3 regions of the Nocardioides koreensis genome follow, and region 3 is predicted to be linked to each of the others. Evidence: predicted binding sites of a transcription regulator. Region 3 holds the regulator's gene; each other region holds the start of a gene.
The links. The regulator LexA, encoded in region 3, represses DNA repair genes until DNA is damaged. The targets are predictions, from matches to a motif close to TCGAACANNTGTTCGA.

Region 1 (10,037 bases), on a different contig from region 3:
AAGTCGATGCCCACCGGGTGGTCGTTGGTCGTCATCGTCCCAATCTCACGGGTCGGAGGGGACCAAGGCAACTGGCGCCGTCCGTGACGGTCCACTGAGGTTTACATCCCAACACCTCTTGTCAACGAGGTTTACAAACCCTATGGTCGTGTAAACCCAAGCACTGACGGCTCGGCAGGAAGGTCCCCGCGATGACTCCGACGGCTCCGGTCGCGAACAGCACGGTCCCGAGTGGATCCACCGAGAGCTGGAAGGACAAGAAGCGCTACCTGTGGCTGATCGGCCTGGTGGTGCCCTCGCTGGCCTTCATCGGCTACGGGATGTGGACGCTGACCGGGTGGGGCGTCTGGTTCTGGATCGGCCCGATCGTGATCCTCGTGGTCGTCCCGGCCATCGACCTGGTCGTCGGGCTGGACCGCTCCAACCCGCCCGACGACGTGATCGAGGCGCTCGAGAAGGACCGGTACTACCGGTGGATCACCTACCTCTTCCTGCCGATCCAGTACGCCGGGTTCGTCGGCGCCATGTACCTCATCGCCGGCGGTGCGGACCTCTCCACGCTGGACAAGGTCGGCCTGGCCGTGTCGATCGGCTGCATCGGCGGGATCGGCATCAACACCGCCCACGAGCTCGGCCACAAGAAGGAGAGCCACGAGCGGTGGCTGTCCAAGATCGCGCTGGCCCAGAGCTTCTACGGCCACTTCTACATCGAGCACAACCGAGGCCACCACGTCCGCGTCGCCACCCCCGAGGACCCGGCCAGCAGCCGGGTCGGCGAGAGCTTCTACCAGTTCTGGCCGCGCACCGTGGGCGGGTCGCTGCGCAGCGCGTGGAGGCTCGAGAAGCGTCGCTACGCGCGCAGGAAGCAGCACCCCTTCCGGCTCGGCAACGACGTGCTGAACGCGTGGCTGATGTCGGCGGTGCTGTGGGGTGCGCTGGTCGCCTGGCTGGGCGCCGGGATCCTGCCCTTCCTGGTCGTCCAGGCGATCGTGGGCTTCTCGCTGCTCGAGGTCGTCAACTACATGGAGCATTACGGGATGCTGCGGCAGAAGGTCGGCGTCGGCGAGCGTCAGCGCTACGAGCGGGTCGACCCCTCGCACTCGTGGAACTCCAACAACATCGCCACCAACGTGCTGCTCTACCACCTGCAGCGGCACAGCGACCACCACGCCAACCCCACCCGGCGCTACCAGACGCTGCGCGACTTCGAGGAGTCGCCGGTGCTGCCGACCGGGTACGCCGGGATGATCGTGCTCGCGACCGTGCCCGCGGTCTGGCGCCGGGTGATGGACCCGCGCGTGCTCGCGCACTTCGACGGCGACCTGCGCCGCGCCAACCTGAGCCCGCGCAAGCGGGACAAGATCCTCGCGAAGTACCCCCCGCCGAGCGAGGCCACCGACGCCGGACCCGGTCGCCGTGACGGCTCCGGCGTCGGCACGGCGCCGGCCGAGGTGATGGCCGCGCGCTGCCCCGGGTGCGGCTACGTGTACGACGTGAACGCCGGCGACGAGCACGAGGGCTTCGCTGCCGGCACGGCCTGGGCCGACATCCCGGAGACCTGGTGCTGCCCGGACTGCGGCGTGCGCGAGAAGGTCGACTTCGTCCCGCTCGAGCTCGAGCGGGGCGCCGCCTGATGCGGATCGTGGTGGACCGTGACCGGTGCGAGGGCCTCGGGATGTGCGAGGCCATGGCGCATGAGTTCTTCGAGCTCGACGATGACGACGTGATGCACGTGCTCGAACCCGCGCCGGGCGCGGAGCACCGATCCCAGGTGGTGGCGGCAGTGGCTTCTTGTCCGGTGCAGGCGCTTGGTTTGGAGGGTTAGTTCTGCCGGCGGTGGCCGGATTCACCGGCGGTGGCCGGGCTGTCTTTCGGCTGTGTCCGGCTGTGCCCTGTCGGGGAGCCCGCCCGCTCCCGTAGGGCGCCGTCGCTTGCTTCGCCTTTGGCGCCGCATCGCTGTTCTGCTGTGGTTGCGCGCCTGGGCGGCGCCTTCGGCTCGCTTTTACGCTCCTTGCGCCCTGCGGGCGCGGACGGGCTCCCCGGCGCGGCTCGCGTCCTTCGCCTGTTCTCGCTGGTGGTGGTTCGTTCTCTTGGTCGTTCCGCACCTTGGCGTTGCCGACCCTGGGCGTTCACTCGCGGCGGGGTCTGCTTCGGATCCAGTCCGGGGGTGGGTGCCCGCGTTTGGGTGGGGGCCGGAACTCGGGTCGGCCGTCGTGGGGGTTGAGGCGGACCTGCCAGGGGGTGTGGTGGATGACCCGGTGGTGCTGGCCGCAGAGGAGGACGAGGTTTTCGAGGTTGGTGTGGCCGCCGTCGGCCCAGTGGGTGATGTGGTGGGCGTGGCACATGAGCGGGGGGCGGGTGCAGCCGGGGAAGGCGCAGTGTCGGTCCCGGCAGACCACGGCCCGCCAGATCGCTGGGGTGACCAGCCGGCAGGTGCGGCCGACGTCGAGGACCTCGCCCTTGCCGCCGAGGGCGATGGGGATGATGTCGGCGTCGCAGGCGAGCCGGCGGATCACCGACGGAGCCAGCTCGAGCCCGTCGTCGGTGACCGCACCCAGGGGCGCGGCGGTGCTGGCGCCAGTGGTGCTGGTGGTGGTGCCGAGGGTGGCCCAGTCGATCTGCTGGCGCAGCACGTCGAGGCTGGTGGTGACGGTGACCCGGGGTCTGGCGCCGTGGCAGTCCGGGGGGAGGTCGGTGTCCAGGGCGTGCTGGGCGGTGGCCACCAGCGCGTCCCACATGCGGGCGCCGTGGTCGCGGGGGTCGGTGAGGGCCGCGCAGTCGGGATCTTCGGGGTTGCCGGGGTTGTCGGGGTCGACGGCGGGTTCGGGCTTGGTCAGCGGCAGGAACGCGGCCTTGAGGATGGCGGCGTCCTCGACGGTGCCGCGGCCGCGGAGCCGGACGCCGCCGGCGCCGTCCTCGGTGATGGAGAGGTGTCGGTGCAGGTGCGCGGCCCGGTCCTCGCGGTCCAGGGCCTTCTCGGCGTCGCGTTCGGCCTTCTCCGGGTCGACCACCAGCACCAGGCGCTTGGCGGCATGGTGCAGCTCGGTGGCGGTGAGCCGGGACGCCGCCTCGAGCAGCAGCTGTTCGCCCTCCGCCCGGACCGCCGGGTTGAGGGGGAGCTTCTCGACCGCGGCGACGATGATCGCGGCCTGCTCCGGGGAGACCCGCCCGGCCAGCAGCGCGGCATGGGTGGCGGTCCGCTCGCCGACCAGGAGCGGGGCCTGCTCGACGGCGCGGTGCCCCTGACCCCGCTTCATCCCGGCCAGGTGGGTGAACCAGCCGGCCGTCGAGGACCAGGCCAGCTCCTGCTTCGGGACCTTCCGGGCCTCGATCTCGGCCAGCATCGAGGCCTCCAGGCCGGCCAGGTGCGCCCGGAGCGTCTCGGCCTCGGCGACCGCCTCGACCAGCTCCTCCGACGTCTTGGCCGCCCACAGCGCCTCGTCCAGGCAGGCCAGCCGACCGTTCACGTCCGCGACCACCCCCGCGGGGGTGGTGGGGAGATCGGTGGGCTGCTCCATGTCCTGACTCAACCAGAGCCCACCGACAGTCCCGGGCCCGCTGGCCTGCGCATATCTCATCTGGTGAGACGCTATACGAAGACACTTTCGAGAGCATTTTCTGACGGGCACCGACCGCGAGCCGGGATCCGGCCGCAACCACGAGGAGACCCCCGCCGTAGCCAGCCAAGACCGCAACCAGAGCAGACCCGCCAGCCGGGCACCTGGCCGGAAACCTCACGCGCAACAGACGCAAGGGCCTCCGACACGACGCCTGACGAACGAGGGAATCAGTCAGGACTGATGATCCAGGCGATGCCGTGCGCGATCTGGCGGTTGCCCTTGTTGATGTTCGCCACGGCATGGAACACCCGCGAGTTCGGGGAGTCGGGGTTGTGGTCGTGGAGCATCACGTTGCCGCTCGTGATGCGGACCCTCACCGAACCACCCTGCATGGTCGTCAGGTTGATCGGTGCCGCGTTCCGGAGCTGCTTGTAGGTGAGGGTCTTGCCGCGGACCAGGTGGTAGAGCAGGACCCGCTCGGTGCCCTCGAGGCCGGCGGTCTTCCAGATCCCGCGGAAGACCGCGCGCTCGGAGCCGTACGGCTGATCGTTGATGTCGGAGATCGAGCGCCGCATCGCCCCGTCGGTGGGCAGGAACGCCGTCAGGCGGCGCGAGCCGTCGGCGAGGATCGCCAGCTTGCTGTCCGGCTTGCCGGCCAGGATCCGGGTCACGAGCTTGTCGACGACGTCGAAGTCGCGGGGGTTCTTGTCGAAGTGGTGGCCGTCGGCGGCCAGCACCGTGGCCAAGCTCTGGGTGCCGAGGCCGGCGCGCTCGGGTGCGGCCGGTGCCGGTCCCGAGGTGGAGACCAGGGCCGCGCCGGTGAGGGCCAGGGCCGCGGCGGTGGCGGTGGCGAGTCGTCATGAGTTTCCTCCGTGGGAAGCGGCCGCGGGACGCGGGCGTCGTACCAGGGTCTCCGTCTCCACCTTCAGCACCGCCCGTGTCGTCGGGCAGGGCCCAACTGCCCGTGTCGTCGGGCCCCGCGCCCGTCCCGGACGTTCCGCGACCCGCGTCCGCCCCGGGTGTTCCTAGACTGGCCCCGTGACCAGCGCCCCGCAGCGAACCGCCCCCGTGGCGCCCACCATGCGCGACCGCATCGTCGTGGCGGCGGTCGGCCTCACCAGCGAGGTGGGCTGGGCCCGGGTCACGATGGCCACGATCGCGGACCGGGTCGGGGTGAGCCGGCAGACCGTCTACAACGAGGTCGGGACCAAGCCCGGGCTCGCCGAGGCGATGATCCTGCACGAGCTGGACCGGTTCCTCGGCGTCGTGAGCCTGGCCTTCGACGCCCACCCCGGCGACCTGGTCTCCGCGATCCGGGAGGCGTCGCGCGGGGTGCTCACGCTCGCCCAGGACAACCAGCTGCTGCACGCGGTGGTCTCCGCCACCCACGGTGCCGACACTGAGCTGCTGCCGCTGCTCACCACCCACGCGGAGTCGTTGCTGGCCGCGGCCAAGATCGTCGTCGCCGACCGGATCGAGTCCTACGAGCTGCTGCTGGACGACGACCACCTCGAGGCGGCGATCGACATGGTCGTGCGGGTGGTGCTCAGCCACGTCATGCAACCGTCGGGCCCGCCGGAGCGCACGGCCGACGACATCGCCTGGATCTCGGCGCGGGTGCTGCGCAGCCCGTGAGCGAGGTCGCCGGCTGCGCGCAGGTCCGACTGGGCTCGCCGGTCGGCCGCGCGGTGATCACGGCCGCCGTGCTCGGCTCCGGGATGACGCTGCTCGACGGCACGGTCGTCAACGTCGCCCTGCGCACGATCGGCCGGGACCTCGACGCGAGCCTGGCCCAGCTCCAGTGGATCACCAACGGCTACCTGCTCTCGCTGGCCAGCCTGATCCTGCTCGGCGGGTCCCTGGGTGACCGCTTCGGCCGGCGGCGGGTCTTCGTCATCGGCACGGTCTGGTTCGCGGTCGCCTCGCTGGCCTGCGGCCTGGCTCCCACGCCCGTGGTGCTGATCGTCGCCCGCGTGCTGCAGGGGGTCGGGGCCGCGCTGCTCACCCCGGGGAGCCTGGCCATGATCCAGGGGACCTTCCACCGTGACGACCGGGCGCAGGCGATCGGGTCGTGGTCCGGCCTCGGCAGCATCGCCGCCGCCCTCGGACCGTTCGTCGGCGGCGGCCTGGTGCAGTACGCCAGCTGGCGCTGGATCTTCCTGATCAACCTGCCGGTGGCGGTCGTGGCGGTCGTCGTGGCCCAGCGCCGGGTGCCCGACACCCGGGACCCCGAGGCGCCGGACGAGTTCGACGTCACCGGCGCCCTGCTGGCGACGCTGGCGCTGGGCGGCACGACGTACGCGCTCATCGAGTGGGGAGGCCCGGTGGCGCCCTGGGCCGCGGTGCTGGCGGCGCTGGCCGGGCTGGGGTTCTGGTGGGTCGAGCGCACCAGCCGGCACCCGATGCTCGAGCTGGGCATCTTCGCCGACCGCAACTTCAGTGCCGCGAACGCGATGACGCTGCTGGTGTACGCCGCGCTCGGCGCGGTCCTCTTCTTCCTGGTGCTGCAGCTGCAGACGGTCGGCGGCTACGGCCCGCTGCGTGCCGGCATCGCCACCCTGCCGATCACCCTCTGCATGCTCTTCCTGGCCGCCCGTGGCGGCGCCCTCGCCGCGCGGATCGGGCCGCGGCTGCCGATGACGGTGGGTCCGCTGGTGATGGCGGGCGGCACGCTGCTGCTGCTCCGGGCCGGCCCCGGCGTCAACTACTGGACCGACGTGCTGCCGGGGCTCACCGTCTTCGGGCTGGGGCTGGCGCTGATGGTCGCGCCGCTGACCGCCACCGTGCTGGCCTCCGCGCCCGACGAGCACGCCGGGATCGCGAGCGGGGTCAACAACGCGGTCGCCCGGTCCGGCTCGCTGCTCGCGGTGGCGGCACTGCCGGTGGCGGTCGGGCTCAGCGGCGCCGAGTACGCCGACCCGGTCGCCTTCGACGCGGCGTACCGCTCCGCGGCCATGGTCTGCGCGGCGCTCCTCGCCTTCGGCGGGGCGCTCTCCTGGGTGACGATCCGCAACCCCAGCGGTCGCGGCTGACCGGGTCGGGAGGACCCTGTACCGCAGCCGGACGCACGGTTAGCATGAGTCCCACTCGGTGCGCATCACGAGACGGAGTGCATCATGCGCAACAAGGACGTCGCGCGGACCATGGTTCGGCTGCTCGAGCAGGCCCGGTACGAGGTGCTGCCCACGCCCACCACCGAGGACAAGGTGCTCGAGCACCTGCCCCGGGACCGCACGGTCACGGTGACCGCCTCGCCGAGCAAGGGCCTCGAGGCGACCCTGGACCTCGTCGAGCGGCTCACCGGGCACGGCTTCGTCGCGGTCCCGCACCTCGCGGCCCGGATGATCAGCGGGCGGACCGAGCTCGCCGAGATCGCCGACCGGCTGACCGGCAAGGGGATCACCCGGATCTTCGTGCCCGGCGGCGACTCCGAGCCCGTCGGCGACTACCCCGACGCGCTGGCGCTGCTCGAGGACCTCGCGGCGCTGGGCCACCCGTTCGGCCACGTCGGCATCACCGGCTATCCGGAGTCGCACCCGACCATCCACGACGACCTGACCGTCCAGTCGATGTGGGACAAGCGCAGGTACGCCACCCACATCGTCAGCAACCTGACCTTCGACCCCGCCGTGGTGTCCTCCTGGGTACGCCGGCTCCGCTCCCGCGGCGTCAGGATGCCGCTGCTGCTGGGCATCCCGGGGCCGGTCGAGCGCGCCAAGCTGCTGGCCATGGCGACCCGGATCGGCGTGGGGGAGTCGACCCGGTTCCTGGTCAAGCACAAGGGCACTTTCGCCCGGCTGGCCGCGCCCGGCGGCTACACCGGCGAGCGGTTCCTGGAGAAGTGCGCGCCGGCGCTCGGCGAGCCGGACGCCCTGGTCGAGGGGCTGCACGTCTTCACGTTCAACCAGATCGTGGAGACCGAGGCGTGGCGCAACGACCTGCTGGTGCAGCTGCACAACCGGCTCGGAGGCTAGGGCACGCCTAGGGCCCGGCGCCGACCAGCGTCGCGAGCGCGGCCTCGAGCCGGCGGTCCCCGGTCTCGACGACGGTCAGCGGCAGCCCGATCCGCGCGGCGGCCTGCTCGGCGAGCTCGCGCAGGTCGTCGTCGGGGCGCTGCGCCAGCCAGACCACCCGCGAGTAGTGGCCGAAGTAGGCCTCGCGCAGCTCCGGCCACCGGTCCAGCCCGAGCTCCTGCAGCACCGTGCGCGCGAAGGACCGCACCAGGAAGTCGGTGAGCAGGTAGGTGCCGGGCTGGTCGTCGAAGAGGCGCTCGACGCGCGACTCCCCGGCGTACAGGTCGTAGCAGTGCAGCCCCGGCAGCCGCCGCAGTCCGAGCTCGCGGCACACCTCGTCGAGGGCGCCGTAGGTCCCGCAGTCGGCGTACCCGACGACGACCTCGTCGTACGACGCCGCCAGCTCCTCGGCCAGGGCCCGGACCTCACCGGCGATCTTCTGGGGCTGGTTGTGCAGCAGCGGCGGCAGCGGGTGGACGTCGACGGGCCAGCCGTGCCGCTCCACGACCGCGGCGGCGGGCTGGGCGATCGCTCCGCAGGCGATCAGCGCCGTACGCCGTGCGGCCGGGGGCTCAGAACGAGAGCTGCTCGACGAACCGGTCGTTGAAGTCCGTGCGGTCGGAGAGCTCGACATAGGTCACCTCCTCGAGCAGCGTCCGGGCGCCGGCCCGCTCCCGCACCGAGAGCAGCGCCATCTTGGCGCCCTCGCCGGCGACGTTGCCGGCCGAGACGATGCGCAGCACCGGCAGCTTCGGCACCAGCCCGATCCGGATCGCCGAGGCCGGCGAGAGGTAGCTGCCGAACGAGCCGGCGAGCAGCACCTGCTGCACGTCGCGGTGCTCGAGCCCGAGCTCCTCCAGCAGCAGCGTCCAGCCGGTCGAGATCGCCGCCTTGGCGAACTGCAGCTCCCGCACGTCGCGCTGGGAGAGGACGACGCACTCGTCGGTCTTGGAGTCGGGGTGCGGGCGGAAGAGCACGAAGACGCGCTCCTCACCGATCTTGGTCAGCCGGTCCGCCAGTGCGGGTGCGATCTCGGCCGCCCGCTCCTCCGGCACGAACCGGCCCGAGGCGTCCAGCAGCCCCACCCTGACCAGCTCCGAGACCGCGTCGACCAGCCCGGAGCCGCACAGGCCGCGTGGCTCGGCGTCGCCGATCACCGACAGCACGACCGGTTCGTCGCCGTCGGGCACCAGCTTCACGACCTCGACGGCGCCGTCGGCGGCGCGCATGCCGCACCGGATCGCACCGCCCTCGAACGCCGGGCCGGCCGGCGCGGCGGTGGACAGGATCCGCTCTCCGTCGCTCAGCACGATCTCGCAGTTGGTGCCGACGTCGATGAAGAGCCGGGTCCGCTTGTCGCGGTCCATGCCGGTGGCGAGCATGCCGGCGACGATGTCGCCGCCGACGTAGGCGCCGAGGGCGGGGAAGAGGTAGGCGCGGGCCCGCGGGTGCAGCGACAGCCCGAGGTCGGAGGCCAGCACCGCGGGCGGCTGCGGGGTCGACATCACGAACGGCGCCACCCCCAGGGGCTCGGGGTCGATGCCGAGCGCGAGCGCGGTCATCGTCGCGTTGCCGGCCAGCGCCACCTCGTGCACCTCTGCCGGGTCGACGCCGGCCTCGTCGCACACGTGCGCGGCGAGCTCGGCCAGGGTCTCGCCGGCGGCGGCCCGCAGCCGGTCGAGCGCCCGCGGGTCGAGCATCGTGGCGCTGATCCGGGTGATCACGTCGCCGCCGAAGGGCTGCTGGCGGTTGAGCATCGAGGCCACCGCGAGCGGGGTGCCGGTGGTGACGTCGAGCAGGGTCGCGACCACGGTCGTGGTCCCGAGGTCGAAGGCGATCGCGTGGCGCCGGCCGGTGGTGTCACCCGGCTCCACGTCGACCAGCGTCTCGTCGACGATCACCGCGGTCACCTTGAAGTCGGCCTCGCGCAGCACCCGGGGCAGCCGGCGCAGCACGTGCAGGTCGGGGGTCGGGGCCAGGTCGTCGATCGCGGCGAGCAGCCGGTCGAGGTCGGTGCGCTGGTCGGCCAGGGTCGGCTCGTCGAGCTCGACGTACCGCTTTTGCAGGGCCGGTCGCAGGATCACCTGCCGGCCGACCCCGACGGTGGCGGCCTTGGGGCGCGTGGTCAACGGCGGTACGTCGACCCTCAGGTCGCGGGTCGCCTGGACCAGGCAGGCCAGCCGCCACCCGTCGTCGAGCTGCTCGCGGGTGAAGGTCCGCAGGTCGTGGCGCGAGACCGGGCTCGGCCCCTCGATCCGGACCCGGCACTTGTGGCAGGTGCCGTGGCCGCCGCAGGTGGAGTCGATGGCGATGCCGTTCCACGACGCGGAGTCGAAGACCGTGACGCCGGGCGGCACCCGCACCGAGCGCTCGGTCGCCGGCGCGTCGCCGCCGGTCTCGACGGTGAACGAGAGCTCGACCCGGCCGGTGCCGTCGTGCGGGACCGCCTCGGTGCCGGGCGGCT
Region 2 (10,037 bases), on a different contig from region 3:
CACCTCCGCCCGGGCGGCGGGGTCGGTCAGGCGGTCCGAGAGCTCCATGGCCTGACGTTAGTGAGGGCGGCCGGACGTCGCCATGGGTTTACGTCCCGGTGGCTCGCGCCGCTTCCACCTCCGCCAGCCGCGCCGGACCAGCCGCGCGAGCAGGAGCAGCAGCACCAGGCCCGCCGCGAGCAGCAGCCCGGCGACCGCCGCGGCGCCCCGGGGGTGCTCGAGGGCGAACCACACCACCGTCAGGACGGTGACGTCCTCGGCGATGCTGGCGGCGATGTTGGTGACGGGCTCCGGGGAGGAGTTGATCGCCAGCCGGCCCCCGGCCTTGGCGAGGTGGGACAGCAGCGCGGTGCCGCCACCGACGACGCCGAGCACCGCCCCGTCGAGCGAGTCGGCCTGCCCGGCGATCAGCACGCCCACGACGGCGCCCGTCGTCGGACGGATCGCCGTCGAGACGGCGTCCCACGTGGAGTCGACGTAGGGGACCTTGTCGGCGACGAACTCGAAGGAGTAGAGGACGAATGCCACCGCGAGGACGTCCCAGCGTCCGAGCACGTCAGGGACCTCGGCGAACCCGCCGACCCGGTCCGCGATGCCGAGCACCAGCACGACCAGGTAGGCGTTGACGCCGCTGGCCCAGCCGCTCGAGAACGCCAGCGCGAGGGAGTCCACGGGTCAGCGGGCCCGCTCGACGATCCCGGCGAGCGTCTCGGGGTCGCGGGCCACCACGCTGGTGCCGTCGGCGGCGGTGATGATCGGCCGCTGGATCGTGGCGGGGGAGGCCACCATCGCGGCCAGCCAGGCGTCGCGGTGGGCCGGCTCACGTGGCAGGTCGATGCCGGCCTCGGCGGTCTCCTTCGGGCGCGCGACGTCCCAGGGCTCGAGGCCCAGCCGGGCGACCACCTCGCCGAGCTCGGCCGCCGTCGGCGGGTCGTCGAGGTAGCGGCGCACGGTGTAGTCCACGCCGGCGGCGTCGAGCTCCGCGGTCGCCGCGCGGCACTTCGAGCAGGCGGGGTTCAGCCAGATCTCCATCAGTCGACCTCGATCCCGGTGGCGCCGGTGAGGGACAGCAGCTCGTCGTACGACGTGGAGAACACCGCCGCGGGGTGGCCGGCGGCGGCCCACACCACGTCGTACTTGCGCAGCCAGGAGTCGAGGTACGTCGGCACCGGTGCCGGGTGGCCGATGGGGGAGACCCCGCCGATCACCTGGCCGGTGTGCTCGCGCACGAACTCCGGCTTCGCCCGCTCCAGGCCGGCGACCCCGAGGCGCTCGGCGGTCGCGACGGTGTCGACCCGGTGGGCGCCGGAGGTGAGGATGAGCACGGGGGAGCCGGCCGCGTCGAAGAGCAGGCTGTTGGCGATCGCACCGACCTCGCAGCCCAGCGCCTCGGCGGCCAGTGCGGCGGTGTGGACCGAGTCGGGGAGAATGACGACCTCACCGGTCCCTCCACGTCGGCGGTGCTCGTCTCGAAAGCGGCTGATCGTGGGGTGCTCGGTCGACATACTGCGACCCTAGCCAGAGGCGGGGTCGTCCGTCCGTCCCGGTTTGCGTGGCGCGTCGTGTCGGGCGGGGAGCCCGGACGCGCGTGAGAGGAGAGTGCATGAGTCGGCAGCAGCCGCGCTCGGTGAGCGGTGCGACCTGGACCCTGGGAGGGCTGGTGGCCCTGAGCGGCCTGACGGCCCTGCTGACGGTCCTCATGCGCGACGACCTGGTGCGTGCGTGGGCGACCGGTCACCCCGACGAGACGGGGGTCAAGCCGCCGTCGTTCGTCCCGGTCGCGATCGTCCTCTTCGTGGTGTTCGCCCTGCTCGCGGGCGTGCTGCTGATGTTCTTCCGCAACGGGCACAACTGGGCCCGGCTGTCGTTGACGGGCCTGGTCGCCTTCATGGCGGTCGCGACGCTCGCCGGGCTGCGGACCGGCCCGCCGGCGCTGTTCCTGGCGGTCTCGGTGGTCTCGGTGGTGCTGGACGTCGCGCTGCTGTTCTTCCTGTGGCACCGCGACACCAACGCCTACATCCGGAACGCCTGGCTGGCCTCGCACTCCGACACGTCGGGCTCGCGACCCTCCTGACGTCGCCGACCGGGCGGCTGCGCCCGTCCCGGTCCTTTCTCCGGTCGGTCCCGACCGGCTCTTGACGCACTGTCCGTGCCGAGGTGTAGCGTTCGTGGTGTTCGAACACGCGTTCGAACGCCGCTCGGCGGGGACGACCTCGACCCCCGTCCCCGCCGGGGCCGGCCCTCGGGCCGGCCGGGGCGAGAGGGGTCGGTGTCCGGGGTCGAGGCGAGGGTGCGGCAGGAAGGCGGCCAGATGAGGCGGTACGAGGACCCCGTGGAGGTGCGCAGGGGCTGGGTGACGGGTGTGGAGGGCCCGGAGCAGTTCCTGTGGCGCGGACGGTTGTGGAAGGTGCGCGCGGTGGTCGCGCACTGGGTGGAGACGGCGCCGTGGTGGCAGTCGTCGGGCGTGCGGGCGGTGGTCGGCTCCGAGGAGGCCGTGACCGACCCGTCCGGGGTGGCGGCTCCGGCCGGTGACCTGCTGGTCGAGCGCGAGCTGTGGCGGGTCGAGGCCGGGCGGGGCGCGGGGCCGGCCGCCGGGTCCGAGCCCGACGGGGGCGGGGTCTTCGACCTCTCCTTCGACTGGAGCGACGGTCGCTGGCAGCTCGTCGGCTGTGTGGACTGAGGGGGAGGGATGAGCGTTCCGAACCCCTATGCCCTGCCGGCCACGACGCACTCCTACCTCGCCCGCGCGGCCGAGTCGCTGAGCGAGGCGATGGCTGCGACCGAGGTGCCGGAGCGCTACGCCTGTGCGCACGTCGCCGCGCTGCGGGCTGCGGCGGCGCTGCTGGCCGCGCGTGCGCACCCGGCGCCGGCGCGTCGGCGGGCGCAGAAGAACGCCTGGGTGCTGCTGGCCGAGGTGGCGCCCGAGCTGGCCGAGTGGGCCCGCTTCTTCGCGGCCGGTGCGAGCAAGCGCGCCGCGGCCGAGGCCGGCTCGTCCCGTGCGGTCAGTGAGCGGGAGGCCGACGACCTGGTCCGCGACGCCGACCGCTTCCTCGCGGTCGTCGAGCAGGCCCTCGGGCTGGTGCCGCACGCGCCGGCGCGGGCCCAGGTCGTGCGGCACGTGAGCTGAGCTGGCGCCCGGTGGGGGCGCGAGGTAGAGTGGAATCGTTCGAACAGATGTTCGAGCAAGCAGTCAGGGGTCGAGCCGGCTGAACGCGCAGGAGGCGACCCGTGTCCGATCCCTTCCCCCATCTCCACGTGGCCTCGGGCTACTCCCTGCAGTACGGCGCGTCCCACCCGCACACGCTCGTCGAGCGGGCCGTCGAGCACGAGATGGACACCCTGGCGCTGACCGACCGGGACGGCACCTACGGCGCGGTGAAGTTCGCCAAGGCCTGCCTGGCCGCCGGCGTGCGCCCGGTGCTGGGGGTGGACCTGGCCTACCGGCCGGCACTCACGCCCGCCGCTCACGAGGTGCGCCCCACCCGCACCCCGGTGCGCGGCGGCGCCTTCCGCGACCCACGGCTGCCGCGCGTGACGCTGCTCGCTGCGGGCCGGGCAGGGTGGGCGGCGGTCTGCCGGCTCGTCTCGGCCACCCACCTGGCGGGGGAGCGCGGGACCCCCGTGCTCGACCCGGGCTCCCCGATGGTCGCCGAGCTGCTCGGCTCGGGCGACCTGCTGGTGCTGCTCGGCCCGGCCTCCGAGCTGGGGGCGGCCGTCACCCGGCGCCGCGACGACCTGGCCCACGCCGCGCTCGCGCCTTGGCGCTCCCTCGTGCCGAGGGAGGACCTCCTCGTCGAGCTGGTCTCCCACCGGCTGGGCGCGGCGGGCGGCAGCTGGGGGCCCGGGACCACCCCCCACGCCGCCCGGATGGCCGGGGTGGCCCGGCAGGCCGGCCTCGAGACGGTGCTCACCAACGCCGTCCGCTACGCCGACCGCCGCGACGCCCCCACCGTCGACGTCCTCGACGCCGCCCGTCGGCTGGTCGCCCTGGGCTCTGCTGACCTGCGCCACGTCGGCCCCTCCCACTCCAGGGGAAACGCGGAGGGGTTCCTCAAGTCCGGCAAGGAGATGGCCGAGGTCGCCGAGGAGATCTGCCGGCTCGCCGGACTGGCCACCGACCCGGTCCGGGAGGCCCGACGGCTGCTGGCCCGCACCCGTGCCGTGGCTGACCGGTGCGCGCTCGACCCCCGCGCCGACCTCGGCCTGGGGGAGGTGCACTTCCCGGAGTTCCAGCTCTCCACCGGTCACGGGGCCGGCCACGTGGGCGAGGGGTCGAGCGCCGACGGCCTGCTCCGGGCCCGCTGCGAGGGCGCGATCGGGGACCGCTACGGCTCGGCGCCCCGGCAGGTCGTCTGGAAGCGGCTCGACGACGAGCTGGAGATGATCCGCGAGCTCGGCTACGCGTCGTACTTCCTCACCGTCGGCGACGTCACCGACCTGGTCCGGGAGATGGGGGTGCGCTGCGCGGCGCGCGGGTCGGGCGCGGGGAGCCTGGTCAACTACCTGCTCGGCGTCTCCGGCGTCGACCCGATCCGGTACGGGCTGCTGATGGAGCGGTTCCTCTCGCCGCTGCGACAGGCGCTGCCCGACATCGACGTCGACGTCGAGTCGGCCCGCCGGCTGGAGGTCTACGAGCGGATCCTCGACCGGTACGGCGGGGAGCGGTGCGTGTGCGTCTCGATGATGGACACCTACCGGGTCCGGCACGCCGTCCGCGACGTCGGTGCCGCGCTCGGCATGCCGCCGGGGGAGATCGACGCGATCGCCAAGGCGTTCCCGCACATCCGGGCCCGCGACGCCCGGGTGGCGCTGCGCGAGCTGCCGGAGCTGCGGGCGAGCGGCCTGGGCGAGGAGCGGCTCGACCTGATGTTCCGGCTCGTGGAGCGGCTCGACGGACTGCCGCGGCACATCGCGGTGCACCCGTGCGGGGTGCTGCTCTCCGACGCCACGCTGCTCGACCGGACGCCCGTGGAGGCCAGCTACGCGGGGTTCCCGATGAGCCAGTTCGACAAGGACGACGTCGAGGACCTCGGCCTGCTCAAGCTCGACGTGCTCGGCATCCGGATGCAGTCCTCGATGGCCCACGCCCTCACCGAGATCCGGCGGGTCGACGGCGTGGAGATCGATCTCGACGACGAGGCCCAGGTGCCCTTCGACGACCCGGCGACCTACGCGATGATCTCGTCCGCGAAGACCCTCGGCGTCTTCCAGATCGAGTCGCCCGGCCAGCGCGAGCTGGTCGGGAAGTCCGGCATCGAGAGCTTCGAGGAGATCATCACCGACATCTCGCTGTTCCGGCCCGGCCCGGTCAAGAGCGACATGATCACGCCGTACCTCGACGTCAAGCAGGGCTGGAGGGCGCCGTCCTACCTCCACGAGGACCTGCGCCCGATCCTCGAGCAGACCCACGGCGTGGTGGTCTTCCACGAGCAGGTCATCGAGATCATCGCCCGGTTCGCGCGCATCACCAACGCCGAGGCCGACGAGAAGCGGCGCGCCCTCGGTGACGTCGAGGGGATGGCCGACACGAAGCTGTGGTTCTTCCCCCGCGCCCTCGCCCACGGCTATCCGCTGCCGGTGGTCGAGGGGGTGTGGAAGGTCCTCGAGGCGTTCGCGTCCTTCGGCTTCTGCAAGGCCCACGCCGCGGCGTTCGCGCTGCCGACCTACCAGTCGGCCTGGCTCAAGGCGCACTGGCCGGCGCACTTCCTCGCGGGCGTGCTCACCCACGACCCGGGCATGTACCCCAAGCGGCTGATCCTCGAGGACGCCCGCCAGCTCGGCATCACCGTCCTCGGCCTCGACGTGAACGCCTCGGCGAAGGAGTACTCCGTGGAGGAGATCGGCGACGAGGACGCGTGGAGCGACGACGACGCCGCCGGCGGGCGCCCGGGCGGCGCGTACGGGATCCGGCTGGCGTTGGCGGAGGTGAAGGGGATCAGCGAGGCGGAGGTCGAGCGGATCACCGCCGCCCGCCCCTACTCCTCGCTCTCCGACTTCTGGCACCGCGCCCAGGTGTCCCGGCCGATCGCGGAGCGGCTGGTGCTGGCCGGTGGGTTCGACTCGATCTACGGCATCGGGTCGGCGCTGGTCGACGGCGTCCGCCGCCGGGGCCGGGTCACCCGCCGCGACCTGCTGCTCCAGGTGGCCGAGCTGGACCGGCACGCCCGCGCCCTCGAGCGGGCCGGCCGCGGGCGCGGCCTGACGGGGCGGAGGTCGCCGGTCGTGCGGGGTGGGGCCGCCGCGGCGCAGGCACGCGCCGAGGAGGCCGCGGCCCGCAACAGCACCGACCCCGGCACCCGGGACGCGGCGCCCGCGCTGGAGCGGCACCCGCTGGCCGAGGCGGGGGTGTGGGCGAGGGCCACCGCCCAGTCCCGGGCCACGCCGCCACCGCGCCCGGTGACCTCGGTGCAGCTCGCGCTCGACCTCGGGGACGCGCCCGGCGAGGGCGGTGAGGCGGTGAGCGGGCTGCCGGAGATGGACGCCGAGGAGAAGATGCGGGCCGAGCTCGAGATCCTCGGCCTCGACGCCAGCCGGCACGTCGTCGCCACCTACGCCCGGTTCCTCGACGAGCTCGGGGTGACCCGCAGCCAGGACCTGCTCTCCCGCAGGAGCAAGGCCGAGCTGCTGGTCGCCGGGGTCAAGGTCGCGACCCAGACCCCGCCGATCCGCTCCGGGCGCCGGGTCATCTTCCTGACCCTCGACGACGCGACCGGCCCGGTCGACGCGACGTTCTTCGAGGACGCCCAGGGGCCCTACGCCGCCACCGTCTTCCACTCCTGGCTGCTGGTGGTCCGCGGCGAGCTGCGTCGCACCGGCCGGCGCGGCGTCTCGCTGCGGGCGACCGGCTGCTGGGAGCTGCCCGAGCTGTTCGCCCTGTGGCGTTCCCGCGGGGGCGGCGACGCCGGGCTGGACGCCGTCCGCGAGGCGATGGCCGTGGTCCCGGAGGGTTTCGCCGGGGTCGGAGAGGCCGCCGTCGCCGGGGCCGCGGAGAGCCGGGCCACCCGGCCGGTGATGGCGCGCCCGCAGACGTTCGACTCCGAGGAGTCCCCGCACCACAGTGCTGCCGGCGGCATGGGCCGGCGGCGGGTGCTGGTGCACTCCAGCGGCTTCAAGCTCTCTCCGTACGCCGACATCAAGCCGGCCGGCGACTCCAGCAAGGACGTGGCGCGCAAGCTGTGGCACCGCAGCCCCGGGAGCGCAGGATGATTCCTCTCCGGGACGCCCTAGGGTGTGGGGCATGCCAGCCACCGATCGGCCCAGCGACCGGCCCAGCGACCGGCCCAGCGAGCGTCGGGGCGCCGCCCGGACCGCCGTCGTGTGGGACGCCCTGCTCCCGGTCCTCGGTGACGAACCCCGCGACGTCCTCGACATCGGCGGCGGCACCGGCGGCTTCGCGGTGCGGGTCGCCGAGCTCGGCCACCGGGTCACGGTGGTCGACCCCAGCCCCGACGCGCTCGCCGCGCTGGCCCGCCGCGCCCGCGAGCAGGACGTGGAGGTCGCCGGACAGCAGGGCGACCTGTCGACCCTGCTCGGCCTCACCGGCGGCGACAGCGCCGACGTGGTGCTCTGCCACGGGGTGCTCGAGGTCGTCGAGGACCCTGCCGCCGCCCTGGCCACGATCCGCGAGGTGCTGCGCCCCGGCGGGACCCTCAGCCTCCTGGTCGCCCAGCGGCACGCCGCCGTGGTCGCCCGGGCGATGGCCGGCCACTTCCAGCAGGCCCTGGCCCTGCTCGACCCGGCCGCGCACCGCGACGTCGCCCACGGCCGGGCCGGACGCCGCTTCAGCCACGACGAGGCCGTCGCGCTGCTGGAGGGTGCCGGTTTCGAGGTCGTCTCGGTGCACGGGGTGCGCGTCTTCGCCGACCTCGTGCCCGGCTCCCTGCTCGACCTCGAGCCCGGTGCCACCGCGGCCCTGGTCGAGCTCGAGCACGCCGTCTCCGAGCGGTCCGAGTACCTCCCGCTCGCCACGCAGCTGCACCTGCTCGCGCGCTGACGCGGGAGCCGCCGAGTCGGCGGTGACGGGAGGATCGACGTGACCTCCGCCAGCGCTCCGGCCACGCCGATCCTGCACGTCGACATGGACGCGTTCTACGCGTCCGTGGCCACCCGCGACCGGCCGGACCTGTGGGGAGTCCCCGTCATCGTGGGCGGGGGGTCTCGCGGGGTGGTGCTCTCGGCCAGCTACGCCGCGCGCCAGTACGACGTGCGCTCGGCGATGCCGATGACCAGAGCCCGCCGGCTGTGCCCGCAGGCCGTGGTGGTGGCACCGGACTTCGAGCTGTTCGGGCAGGTCTCCTCCTCGGTGATGGAGAGCTTCCGGCGGGTCACCCCGCTGGTGGAGGCGCTCTCGCTGGACGAGGCGTTCCTCGACGTGCGCGGGTCGACCCGGCGGCTCGGGTCGCCGCTGGAGATCGCCGAGCAGCTGCGCGCGACGATCCACGACGAGCAGGGCATCACCTGCTCGGTCGGGGTGGCGGCCGCGGTGTCGGTGGCCAAGCTCGCCAGTCGGCGGGCCAAGCCCGACGGGGTGGTGGTCGTCCCGCCCGAGGAGATCACCTCCTTCCTGCACCCGCTCGACGTCGGTGAGCTGTGGGGCGTGGGGGAGAAGACCCGCGCGATGCTCCACCGCCTCGGCCTCGTCACGGTCGGCGACGTCGCCCACACCCCGCTGCGCACCCTGCAGCGCGCGGTCGGTGCCGGCCTCGGCAGCCATCTCCACGAGCTGGCCTGGGGAGCCGACCGACGGGCGATCACGCCACGTCGCGGCCCCGACGAGCCCGACCGGTCGATGGGGGCCGACGAGACGTTCGGGCGCGACACCGACGACCGCGAGACGATCCTGCGCGAGCTGCTGCGGCTCTCGACGAAGGTCGCCGGCCGGATGCGGGTCGCGGGGGTCGCGGGACGCACCGTCACGATCAAGGTGCGGTTCGCCGACTTCACCACGATCACCCGTTCCCGCACGTTGCCCGAGGCCACCGACGTGACCCAGGACGTCTACCGCGCCGCCAGCCGCCTGTACGACGCCCTCGGGCTGCAACGTGCCCGGCTCCGGCTGGTGGGGGTCCGGGTCGAGGGGCTGGTCCCGCGGGAGACGGTTCACCGGCAGCTGGTCCTCGGCGAGAGGGAGCACGGCTGGTCCGACGCCGACCGGGCGGTGGACCGTGCGACGTTGCGGTTCGGGACCGCCGCGGTGCGTCCCGCGAGCCTGCTGTCCTGAGCCCGAGGCCGTCGCCCGAGACTCCCGGCACAGATCGGTCACGAATTTCTTCAACCCGGCTACCGCGATCACCACCGGCTGCCTAGACTTGAGGCACCCCAAGGCCGTGCACATCGACTGGCTTGAGTTCGACCCGTGGAGGAACCGGTGCCGCTCTCGGAAGAGGAGCTCCGACTGCTCGAGCAGATGGAACGCGCCCTCGTCGAGGAGGACCCCAAGCTCGCCTCGACCCTTCGCGGCACCTCGCTGCGTCGCTCGGCACGACGCCGCGCGATCATCGCGGCCGTCTGCTTCGTGATCGGCGTCGTCGTGCTGATGACCGGGGCGATCGCCCGGATCACCCCGGTGGGCATCGCCGGCTTCGTGATCATGCTCGGCTCGGCCACGATCGCGGTCGCCGCGGTGCGTGGCCAGCAGGGCGGCTCCGCCGAGCCCCGCTCCACCGGCCACCCCGCCCACGGCTTCACCGTCATCGACGGCGGCCGCTCCGGACGGATCCGCCGCCCGCGCCGCTCCCGCTCCAACGGCTCCTTCATGGAGCGCATGGAGAGCCGCTGGCGCCGCCGCCGCGAGGAGAACGGCGGCTGGTGACCGCTCGGCCTCACCGACCCGTCGCTTCTTGACGCTCAGCTCGCCGACCCGTCGTCACTTCCGGGCCGTCCCGGGTCCGGTCGGCTGAGCCCGCGACGGCTCGACGTCGTACGCCCCCGAACAAGCGACGGGTCGGCGAGGGGTCAGACGCTATGGCGTGGACCGCACGTCTTCGGTGAGCGTGGGCTCCGCGTGGTTCATCCCTCGATAGTTCATGGTCAAGCCG
Region 3 (10,037 bases):
GGCGGTGAGCTGGCCACCGTTCCGGGCCAGGATTCGGTGGCTGACTGACCGCTGGTCGGTCGGTCCGGGGGCGGGCGGTGAACTGGCCACCGTTTGGGGCGTGGGTTTGGTGGCTGAGCCACCGCTGGTCGACCCGGTCCGGGGGTGGGCGGTGAGCTGGCCACCGTTTGGGGCGTGGGTTTGGTGGCTGAGTGACCGCTGGTCGACCCGGTCCGGGGGTGGGCGGTGAGCTGGCCACCGTTCCGGGCCAGGATTCGGTGGCTGACTCACCGCCGACCGGGCAAACCGACGCCCACCAGGACCGCCCCGGGCGTACCCTGAGCCGCAGCCGGAAGCGCTGGATCGGGGACGGACCGTGACGTGGACGAGACCGGCGGCCGTGCTCGCGGCCGTGGTGATGCTGGCGGCGGGGAGCTCGCCCGTCCTGGCCGCGCGCTCGGGCGGGCGCGACCAGTCCTTCGCCGGCGACGGCGTGGCCGTGCTCGACTTCGGCCCGCGTGCCGACGGGGCCGCGGCCGGCGACGTCCTGGTGACGTCCTCGGACAAGGTCGTCACCGTGGGGCCCGTCGGGGTCGGGGCCGACACCGTCTTCGGGGTGTCCCGGCTGCGCGCCGACGGCACCCCCGACCGCAGCTTCCACGGGACCGGCCGACGGCTCACCTCGCTGACCGGGCGGGACGTCCCGCGTCGGGTCATCGCCCTGGGCGGCGGCAGGCAGCTGGTCGGCGGCTCGGCCGGTGACGCGTTCGGCCTGGTCGCCTACCGGCGCGACGGCAGCCCCGACCCGGGCTTCGGCACCGGCGGCGCGGTGACCACCGACGTGACCGCCGGGCCGGACCAGGTCCTCGACCTGCGGCGCCGGCCCGACGGGTCGATCCTGGCCGCCGGCACCGCCGGCGAGGGGTTCGCCATCGTCCGCTACCGGCCCGACGGGACGCTCGACCCGGGCTTCGGGGACGCCGGCGTGGTCGTCACCACCGCCGGCTTCTGGGGCACGCCCAACGCCGTACGGCTGCAGCCCGACGGCCGCCTGCTCGTGGTCGGCTCGAGCGAGCCGGACGCCCACGGCTACCTGGGGTTCGCGGTGATGCGCTACACCGCCGACGGGACCCTGGACGAGACCTTCGGTGGCGGCGACGGCCTGGTGACGACGTACCCGCCCGGCCGCGAGTACTCCCGGGCCTGGGCCGTGCTCGTGCTGCCCGACGGCCGGCTCGTCGTCGGCGGCGGCGGGTACGGCGAGGGCGACTACTCGTACTTCTGCCTGGCCCGCTACCTCGCCGACGGCACGCCCGACAGCACGTTCGGGCAGGACGGGGTGCTGAGCACCTGGCTGCAGCCCTACTACGCGCACGTCAACGCGCTCGCCCGGCAGGGGGACGGGAAGATCGTCGCCGCCGGCTGGACCGACGGCGAGGACTGGTCGGACGCGCTGGCCGTCGTCCGCTACCACCCCGACGGCACCCTGGACCGGGCCTTCTCCCATGACGGGAGTGCCGTGGTCGACCTCGCCCAGCGCACCGCCGAGGCCCGCGCCGTCGCGACCCGGAACGGCAAGATCGTGCTCGCCGGCGAGATGGCCAGCTACGCGGGTCGCCGGTGGGCGATCGTGGTCCGCTACCGGCAGTGACCGACGGCTTCCCGGAACGGCGCCCACAACCGCCCCGCCCGGCGTAGCGTGACCGGCAGTCGACGGCCGCAAACGGGCCAGACGGGGGACCCGGAGCATGAGGCTGACGAGACTTGCCGCGGTGCTCGCGGCCGCGGTGGTGCTGGCGCCCGGCGGTGCGCAGGCGGCGGTCGGGGATCCGGGGTCGCTGGACCGGTCGTTCTCCGGTGACGGCAGGGCCGTCCTGGACTACGGCAGTCGGTACGACGACCAGCAGGCGACCGACGTCCTGCCGCTGCCCTCGGGCAAGACCGTCGTGGTCTCCGCGCTGTCGACGTCGACCGGGAGCGCCTTCGGGGTGGCCCGGCTGCGCGCGAACGGCACGCCGGACCCGCACTTCTCGGCCAACGGTCGCCGCACCACCACGTTCACCGGCAACGACGCGCCGCACCGGGTCGTCTCCCTCGGGGACGGCCGGATCCTGGTGGCCGGCTCGGCCGGGGGCGCCTTCGGCCTGGTCGCCTACCAGCACGACGGCAGCCTCGATCCCTCGTTCGGCACCGGCGGCAAGGTGGTCACCGACGTGTCGCCCGGCGCCGACCGGGTGCTCGACCTGCGGCGGGAGCCGGACGGCTCGATCCTGGCGGCGGGCATCGCCGGCGACCAGTTCGCGACGGTCCGCTACGACGCGGACGGTTCCCTGGACCACTCCTTCGGCGCCGGCGGCGTGGTGCTGACGACTGACGGTTTCCCCGGAGACCCCTATGCCGTCCGCCTGGCGCCGGACGGCAAGTTGCTCGCGACCGGCATGGGCGACCGGGACTCCCAGGACGTGCGGCCGCTGCTGGTGTCGCGGTACGACGTGGACGGCTCCCTCGACCAGACCTTCGGCGGCGACGGCCGGGTGACCACCGTGCCGCAGAGCGCCGACTACCAGGACGCCGAATACCTCGAGGGGGACGCGCTGCTGGTCGACCCCGAGGGCCGGGTCCTGGTCGGCGGCGAGCTGGACTGGGCCGACTACTCGTTCTTCTGCCTTGTCCGGTACCTCCCCGACGGCACCCTCGATGCGTCGTTCGCGGACGACGGACTGGCGATCGACGGGGGCGACGGCTACTACGCCCAGATCCGTTCGCTCGCCCAGCAGGCCGACGGGAAGATCGTCGCGGCCGGCTGGACCGACCGCGTGCGCAAGTCCCTCACGCTCGCGGTGCTCCGCTACACCACGACCGGCGAGCGCGACACCACCTTCTCGGGCGACGGCGACGCAATCATCGGCTTCGGCGGCCAGCCGAGGTCCTCGGCGTACGCCGTGGCGGTCCGGGGCAGCCGGATCGTGGCCGCCGGCGATGCCTACGGCCTCGTCGGCGCGAGGACCGTGGGAGTGGTCGCGCAGCTGCGCCAGTGACCGCCGACGTCAGATCCGGGCGCGCCCGTCGTACCCGCCGCGCGGCTTGCCGAGCCCGAAGAACGACGCGACGGTCGGGGCCACGTCGATCGTGCGCGCCTGCGCGGACGACGTCGTACGCCGCGGCACGGCCGGGTGCCCGCCGCTGACGAAGAACGGGATGGCCCGGGTGGCCGGATGGCCGTGGTTGCCGGGGATCGGGTTGCCCGTCGGGTCCGGCTCGCTGAACCGCCAGCCGGCCTTGCAGAAGACCACCACGTCGCCCGCCTCGGGCCCGAGCCGCAGCCACGCCTTGCGCCGGTCGTGGGCAGCGAGCACGCCGGGGGTGGCCTCGGCGATGCGCTGCATCCGCCGGACCGCGGCGTCCCGCTTCGCGGCGGCCCCGGTCCAGTAGAGGAGGTCGGCGCCACCGTTGTCGGCGATGGCCACCTTGCCGGCCAGCAGCGGGTCGGCGTCCAGGGCGCCCTGCAGGCTGATCACGTCGCCGGGGCGGGACCAGTCCATCGAGTGGTCGGCGAGGACGACCAGCATCGATTGCTCCCAGCGCCCCGACGACCTCAGCAGGTCCACGAAGCGCTGCGCCTGCCGGTCGGTGTCGGCCAGCGCCGTGCGCCGCGCCAGCTGCACGTCGTTGCCGGTGTAGTCGGCGTGCCCGAACCGGTCGATGTCGCCGAGGTTGACGAAGACCAGGTGCGGGTCGAGCTCGTCGACCATGGTCAGTGCCGCGTCCATGGTGAAGACGTCCGGCGCGTGCCCGGAGACGGGGACGACCGGCGCCGGCTCCCAGCGGTGGGTGGCCCGGTCGCCGAAGACGCCGTACAGGTACTCCTTGCTGAGCACCGTCCCGGTGGTCAGCCCGGCCCGGTTGAGCCGGCCGATCACGGTGCCGGTGCGGATGTCGCGCTTGCGGTCCATGGTCCGGACCTCGCCGAGCGCGCGGTCGAAGATCTCGTTGGCGGGCACACCGGTCCGGTCCGGCCGCAGCCCGGTCATCATCATCACGTGGTTGGGGATGGTCTCCATGACCCACATTGAGGCGGCCTCCGGGAAGCTCAGCCCACCCTCGCGCAGCGCGTGCAGGTTCGGGGTGAGCACCGGGGAGATCTCGTCGGGCCGGCAGCCGTCGACCACGAGCACGTAGGCGCGCTTCCTCGTCCCGGCACCGGCCGCGGCCACTGCCGGAGCGCCCGCCACCGTGGAGAACACCAGCCCGGCGCCGCCGGCGCGCAGGAGGGTACGCCGGCCGGTGCGGACCTGGGCCGCGCCGCGGGCGAACGCGCTGGTCTCGACGGGCTCGACCGACGACGGCGTGCACATGTCAGGCCCCCACGGGGTGGTCGACGGACACGACCCGGCCGCTGCCGGCCGGGGCGGCGTACGAGGTGGTCCAGGTGATCGTGGCGTCCCGGTCGGCCCGGTCGCTGATGATGAACCAGTCCATCTGGGCCCGCTGCGGGGTCAGGTCGAGCACCGAGAAGCCGTGCGCGTCGAAGTCGAGGTACTTGATGTGCCGGTTGTTGGCCTTGATCGTCTCCTCGACCGCGGTGCTGGTCGCCCCGGTCGGGTCGCCGGTGATGTCCTTGAGGTTGTTGGAGGTGACCGAGGTGCACACGAACTCCACGCCCGCGGTCTCGTCCTCGCTCGGCCCCTGCCCGGTGTAGGTGGACGCGTCGTACGGCAGCTCGGCGGCCCAGCCGGAGTGGATGTCGCCGGTGATGAAGACGGTGTCCTTGACCTGGTGGTTGCGGATGAAGTCGAAGACCCGGCGCCGGTCGGCGGTGTAGCCGTCCCACTGGTCGACGTTGTACGGCGCGCCGTTCGCCGGCAGCAGTCCGGTCACGTCGTTGACCGGGTTGACCAGCTCGTCGGGCAGGTCGCCGAAGTTCACCGGCGCGATCATCACCGGGTTGCCGATCAGCTTCCACTGCACGCCGCGGTGCCGGCGCAGCGAGCCCTCGAGCCAGTCCAGCTGCTGCTCGCCGGTGATGGTGCGGGTCGGGTCGCTGACCTCGCCGTCGGGCCACGGGGCCGGCGGCGCGGGGGAGTCGACCTGCTTGCTGCGGTGGGTGCGCAGGTCGAGCATGCTGAGCTCGGCCAGGGTGCCGAAGCGGAGCCGGCGGAAGAGCCGGCTGCCGTCCCCGATCCGGACGCTGCCGTCGAGCCGCGCGGGCATCCACTCGTCGTACGCCCGGTGCGCGCGGGCGCGGCGCGCCTTGAAGCTGCCCTCACCGCCGTCGCCGTGGCCCGGGGTGTGGTTCTCGGCGCCGTGCTTCCAGGTGTCGTTGGCGACCTCGTGGTCGTCCCAGGTGACGATCCACGGGTACTTCGCGTGGGCGTCCTGCAGGTCCGGGTCGGTCTTGTACTGCGCGTGCCGCTGCCGGTAGTCCGCCAGCGAGACCATCTCGTGGGCGGGCTGGTGCTTGCGGATGTCCTCGTTGTCCGGGCCGTAGCCGTACTGGCCGGGGCCGTACTCGTATAGGTAGTCGCCCAGGTGCACCACCGCGTGCAGGTCGTCACGCGCGGCCAGCCCGCGGTAGGCGCTGAACCAGCCGGCCTGGAGGTTGGCGCAGGAGACCACGCCGAAACGCAGGTGGTCCGGGGTGGCGTCGGCGGCGGGCGCGGTGCGGGTGCGCCCGGCCCGGCTGGTGTGGCCGTCCCAGCGGAACCGGTAGTGGTACCAGCGCGCCGGGTCCAGCCCGGTCACGTCCACCTTGACGGTGTGGTCGCGCTCCGGGCCGGTCGCGAAGCTGCCGCGGCGCACCACGTGCCGGAAGCGCTCGTCGGTGGCCACCTCCCAGTGCACCCGGACCCGGGGCCCGTGGCCCGAGCCCGGGGTGCTCGCCGCGGTCGGCGTGACGCGGGTCCAGATCACGACGGCCCGGGGCAGCGGGTCGCCGGACGCGACACCGTGCCGGAAGGCCCGGTGGCCGGCGGCACGCTGCGAGGCGGTCGCGTCGGCGGTGCCGGCCACGGTCACCAGGACACCTCCGGCGGCGCCGGTGGCCAGGACGGTACGCCGGGGCAGCGCGCGGTTCAGGGCGGGGCGAGGTGTGGTCACGGACCGATCAACGGAGCTGATCGGTCAGAGGTGACGCGGCCGGGGTGTGAGCACCGTCCCGTCACCCGCGCGTCACCGGAGGGACACCCGCCGGTGGGCTGACGCGGCGGCGGACTACTTGGCGTGCGCGGCTGCGCTGGGCGCGCCGGGACCGGCGGACACAAGCTCCGGGGCGTCCGACGCGGTGTCGCCGTTGGTGCGACCCGGGGCGTCCTTGGGCGACGGCAGGGTCTCGGCGGCCAGGAACCCGGCCACGACCACGAGCCAGCCGACGATGACGTCGATGACCCAGTGGTTGCCGGTGCCGACGATCACGATCGCGGTGCCGGCCGCGTAGGCCCAGCCGAGGCCCTTGAGCCAGTGCCAGCGGGCGTGCCGCTGCAGCGAGATCGCGACCCAGAGCGCCCAGCCCGCGTGCAGGGAGGGGAACGCGGCGAGCTCGTTGGTCAGCCCGCCCAGGCCGCGCGGCGCGGAGGCGTCCGTGCCCCACCAGCCGTCGGCGGCGTGCAGGCTCAGCACGTCGGCGTACCCCTGGATGAACCGCGGCGGCGCGGTGGGCATCAGCAGGTAGGCGACCAGGCCGAGGATGGTGGCGATGGCGAGCGCCCGGCGGGCGGGCACGTAGCAGTGCCGGCCGAGGCGGTAGAGCCACAGGAGCACCGCGCCGGTGACGATGTAGTGGAGCGTGGCGTACCAGTAGCTGCCGACCAGCCCGATCGCGTCGTTGTCGATGAAGAGCTTGTTGAGCGACAGCTCCCAGTGGATGCCGAGGTGCCGCTCGATGTGGAGCAGGTCGTTCGCGCGGGCCAGGGCCGGCCCCATGTTGGCGTCGGCGAAGAGCCGGGAGAGGCTGTAGGCGACCCACAGGGAGAGCACCAGCACCAGCTCGAGCACGCCACGGAAGACCCTCGGGTATCGGTTACGGATCCCCGGGATCACGGGCAGGCTCGGCATCGTCACAGGCGTACTTTCGGGCTCACTGATCGTCAGACAGAGCCAAGTATTACCCGGAAGTATTCCGATGACAGGGGATTAAGGCCCCTTGTCACGCGCGGCGTCACATGCGGCGCAGGACCGCAGTGACCTTCCCGAGGATGGTCGCGTGGGTGCCGTCGATGGGCTCGTAGGCGTCGTTGTGGGGGAGCAGCCACACCTGGCCGTCCTTGCGCTGGAACGTCTTGACGGTGGCCTCGCCGTCGATCATGGCGGCCACGATCTCGCCGTTCTCGGCGGTCTGCTCCTGGCGGATCACGACGTAGTCGCCGTTGCAGATGGCGGCGTCGATCATCGAGTCCCCGGAGACCTCGAGCAGGAAGAGCTGGCCGTCGCCGACGAGCTGCTTGGGCAGCGGGAAGACGTCCTCGATCCGCTCCTCGGCGAGGATCGGGCCACCGGCGGCGATCCGCCCGACGACGGGGACGTACTGCGCGGCGGGCACGGCGTCGCCGATCCCGGTCTCGTCGTACGACGACTCGTCGGCCGCCGAGATCGAGCGGCGGGCCGCCAGCACCTCGGGCAGGAACACCTCGATCGCGCGCGGCCGGTTGGGGTCGCGCTTGATGAACCCCTTCTCCTCGAGCACCTTCAGCTGGTGCGCGACGCTGGAGGAGCTGGTCAGGCCGACCGACTCGCCGATCTCGCGCATGCTCGGCGGGTAGCCGCGCCGCTCGATCGAGCCCTTGATCGTGGTCAGCACGCGCTGCTGGCGCGGGGTCAGGCCGGTGGCGTCCGGGGGGCCGTCGGGCAGCTGGGCAACCTTGTGGGCGTCGGTCTTCTTCGTGGCCATGCGGCTGCCTCCGGGTTCGCGGCGTACGGCCCGGGCGTCCCGGGCTGGTGCCACCAACCGTAGCCAAACCGGACCGGTGATTCAAACATCTGTTCGAACTGCGTGTCGCACTGGTCAACCGGTGGTCGAGCCTGTCGAGACCACGCCCGGTCTGGTTGACTCCCGTCATGTCGACGAACCCCGCCCCCAGCTCCGAGCCCATCAGCTGTGTCGTCACCGGCGGCGCCCGCGGCATCGGTCGCGGCATCGCCGAGCGGATGGTCGCCCGGGGGTACCAGGTCGTGCTGACCGACGTGGACGGCGAGGGCGCGAGGCGGACCGCCGACGAGATCGGCGCCGCCGAGGGGCTGGCGCACGACGTCCGTGACCCGGGCTCCCACGCGGAGGCCGCCGCGACGGCCGGGCGGCACGGCGTGCTCACTGCGTGGTTCAACAACGCCGGCGTCGGCGACGACGGCACCCTGGCGGAGCTGTCCGAGGAGGCCGTGCGGCGCCTGGTCGACGTCAACCTGATGGGCACGATGTGGGGGATGCGCGCGGCGATCGCGGCCTTCGAGGCCTCCGGGCGCGACGGCGACATCGTCAACACGGCGTCGCTGGCCGGGCTGGGGCCGGTGCCCGGCTACAGCGTGTACGCCGCGACCAAGGCCGCCATCGTGTCGATCTCGATGTCCGGTGACGTCGAGACCCGCAAGGGGATCCGGGTGCGCGCGCTCTGCCCGGACGGGGTGAGGACCGCGATGCTCGACCAGCAGACACCCGGCGGGATGGGGAGCGCGCTGGTCCACTCCGGCGGCCGGATCCTCACCGTGGACGAGGTGGCCGAGGAGGCGGTGGGCCTGCTGGGCAGCCGCCGCGTGGTGCGCTCGGTGCCGGGCTGGCGCGGTGGCGTGGTCCGGGTCTCCGCGATGGCGCCGTCGGTGGCCGCCCGCGGGCTGGGCCTCTTCGTGGCGCAGGGGCGTCGCGCGATCAGCCGCAACGCCTGATCCGCGTCGGGGGCCGCTCGAACGTGTTCGAACAAATGTTCGTCCAGGGCCTTGTGCTGTTCGAACACCTGCTCTAACCTCGTACACATGTTCGATCGAACGTCTGATCGAGCCGATCGTGACCAGGGTGGTCCAGACATCCCGCAGGGGACTGTCGGTGGCCGCCGTTAGACATCGGTTCGACAGCAGATCGAGCTAACGACCCGAGGCTGACCGCCGCTTCCCCAGGAGGTCCCGATGAGCACGATGACCGCGAGCACCACGTTCCGTCCCACGCTGGCCCCGGCGAGCGCCGGCCAGCTCCGGCTGACCCGCCGCGGCCGGCTCGTCGTCCTGGCGCTGGCGATGCTCGTCGCCCTCGGACTGGGGCTGGCCCTGGCCGCCGGCTCGGTCGCCACCGAGGAGCCCGGCACCCCCGAGCCGACCCGCGTCGTGATGGTCGGTGCGGGTGACACGCTCTGGGGCATCGCCGCCGACATCGCCGACGACGGCGGCGTCCGCACCATGATCGACCGCATCGAGCGGCTCAACGCCCTCGACTCCGGGATGGTCGTCGCCGGCCAGCGGCTGCGCGTGCCCGTCGAGTGACCCAGGCCCCCTGGGGCAGCACCAACACAGACTCCCGCCGGTCGACTCGACCCCGACCGGCGGGCCGGGGAAGACGTGGGGCGGGGCCAGGTGGCCCCGCCCCACTTCGTTTGCCATCCTCACGCCATGCCCACGTCGTACGCCGCCTGCCGCGCGCGGCCGACGTCACGCTGACCTTCCACGCCGAGCGCCGCGCCCTGGCGCGTCGGCTGCCGGAGGTCTTCGCCCGCACCGTGATCGACGGCATGGTCTGGGTCTGCTGGCCCAAGAAGGCCGCCCAGCGCTCCGCCCGCAACCCGGACGGTCCGGTCTCGGACCTCGACGAGAACCTCGTGCGCGGGCTCGGCCTCGGGCTGGGCTTCGTCGACGTCAAGGTGGCAGCGGTGGACGAGGTGTGGTCCGGGCTGAAGTTCGTGCGCCGGGCCGCCGACCGGCAGCGCTGAGTCCTGCTGGACTGGACCAGTCAGCGAGAAGCGCGTCGGCCACCGGCTGGCCGCACGGGCGCCGGCGGCGGCGTGGGGGAGGACGCGTGGGTGGCGATGGGGTCGGCGGTCCGCGGCTCCGGGACCACGGGACGGGTCCGGCGGGTCCTGGGGTGCGCG

Region 1: ABD268_RS05550 (HNH endonuclease signature motif containing protein) is a predicted target of LexA. The motif match lies at 3,594-3,609, and genes of this name have one in related genera.
Region 2: ABD268_RS13415 (DUF6504 family protein) is a predicted target of LexA. The motif match lies at 2,176-2,191, and genes of this name have one in related genera.

What each region holds. Positions count from the first base shown of each region.
Region 1 is NZ_BAAAQR010000002.1:301,005-311,041, reverse strand. It holds gene ppgK (polyphosphate--glucose phosphotransferase) at 1-35, opposite strand, end outside; gene ABD268_RS05560 (fatty acid desaturase) at 192-1,634, shown strand; gene ABD268_RS05555 (ferredoxin) at 1,634-1,825, shown strand; gene ABD268_RS05550 (HNH endonuclease signature motif containing protein) at 2,130-3,518, opposite strand; gene ABD268_RS05545 (fasciclin domain-containing protein) at 3,788-4,297, opposite strand; gene ABD268_RS05540 (TetR/AcrR family transcriptional regulator) at 4,599-5,195, shown strand; gene ABD268_RS05535 (MFS transporter) at 5,192-6,592, shown strand; gene ABD268_RS05530 (methylenetetrahydrofolate reductase) at 6,677-7,534, shown strand; gene ABD268_RS05525 (DUF1638 domain-containing protein) at 7,542-8,207, opposite strand; gene ABD268_RS05520 (ASKHA domain-containing protein) at 8,146-10,037, opposite strand, start outside.
Region 2 is NZ_BAAAQR010000007.1:241,502-251,538, forward strand. It holds gene ABD268_RS13390 (hypothetical protein) at 1-48, opposite strand, end outside; gene ABD268_RS13395 (DUF4126 domain-containing protein) at 58-672, opposite strand; gene ABD268_RS13400 (ArsC/Spx/MgsR family protein) at 676-1,032, opposite strand; gene ABD268_RS13405 (YbaK/EbsC family protein) at 1,032-1,505, opposite strand; gene ABD268_RS13410 (hypothetical protein) at 1,604-2,074, shown strand; gene ABD268_RS13415 (DUF6504 family protein) at 2,312-2,680, shown strand; gene ABD268_RS13420 (SAV_6107 family HEPN domain-containing protein) at 2,690-3,127, shown strand; gene ABD268_RS13425 (DNA polymerase III subunit alpha) at 3,229-7,206, shown strand; gene ABD268_RS13430 (methyltransferase) at 7,238-7,993, shown strand; gene dinB (DNA polymerase IV) at 8,033-9,220, shown strand; gene ABD268_RS13440 (DUF3040 domain-containing protein) at 9,368-9,811, shown strand.
Region 3 is NZ_BAAAQR010000006.1:170,725-180,761, forward strand. It holds gene ABD268_RS11845 (hypothetical protein) at 356-1,630, shown strand; gene ABD268_RS11850 (hypothetical protein) at 1,728-3,017, shown strand; gene ABD268_RS11855 (alkaline phosphatase family protein) at 3,027-4,334, opposite strand; gene ABD268_RS11860 (alkaline phosphatase D family protein) at 4,336-6,075, opposite strand; gene ABD268_RS11865 (phosphatase PAP2 family protein) at 6,190-7,029, opposite strand; gene lexA (transcriptional repressor LexA) at 7,133-7,861, opposite strand; gene ABD268_RS11875 (SDR family NAD(P)-dependent oxidoreductase) at 8,029-8,847, shown strand; gene ABD268_RS11880 (LysM peptidoglycan-binding domain-containing protein) at 9,085-9,435, shown strand; gene ABD268_RS11885 (hypothetical protein) at 9,546-9,878, shown strand; gene ABD268_RS11890 (hypothetical protein) at 9,899-10,037, opposite strand, start outside.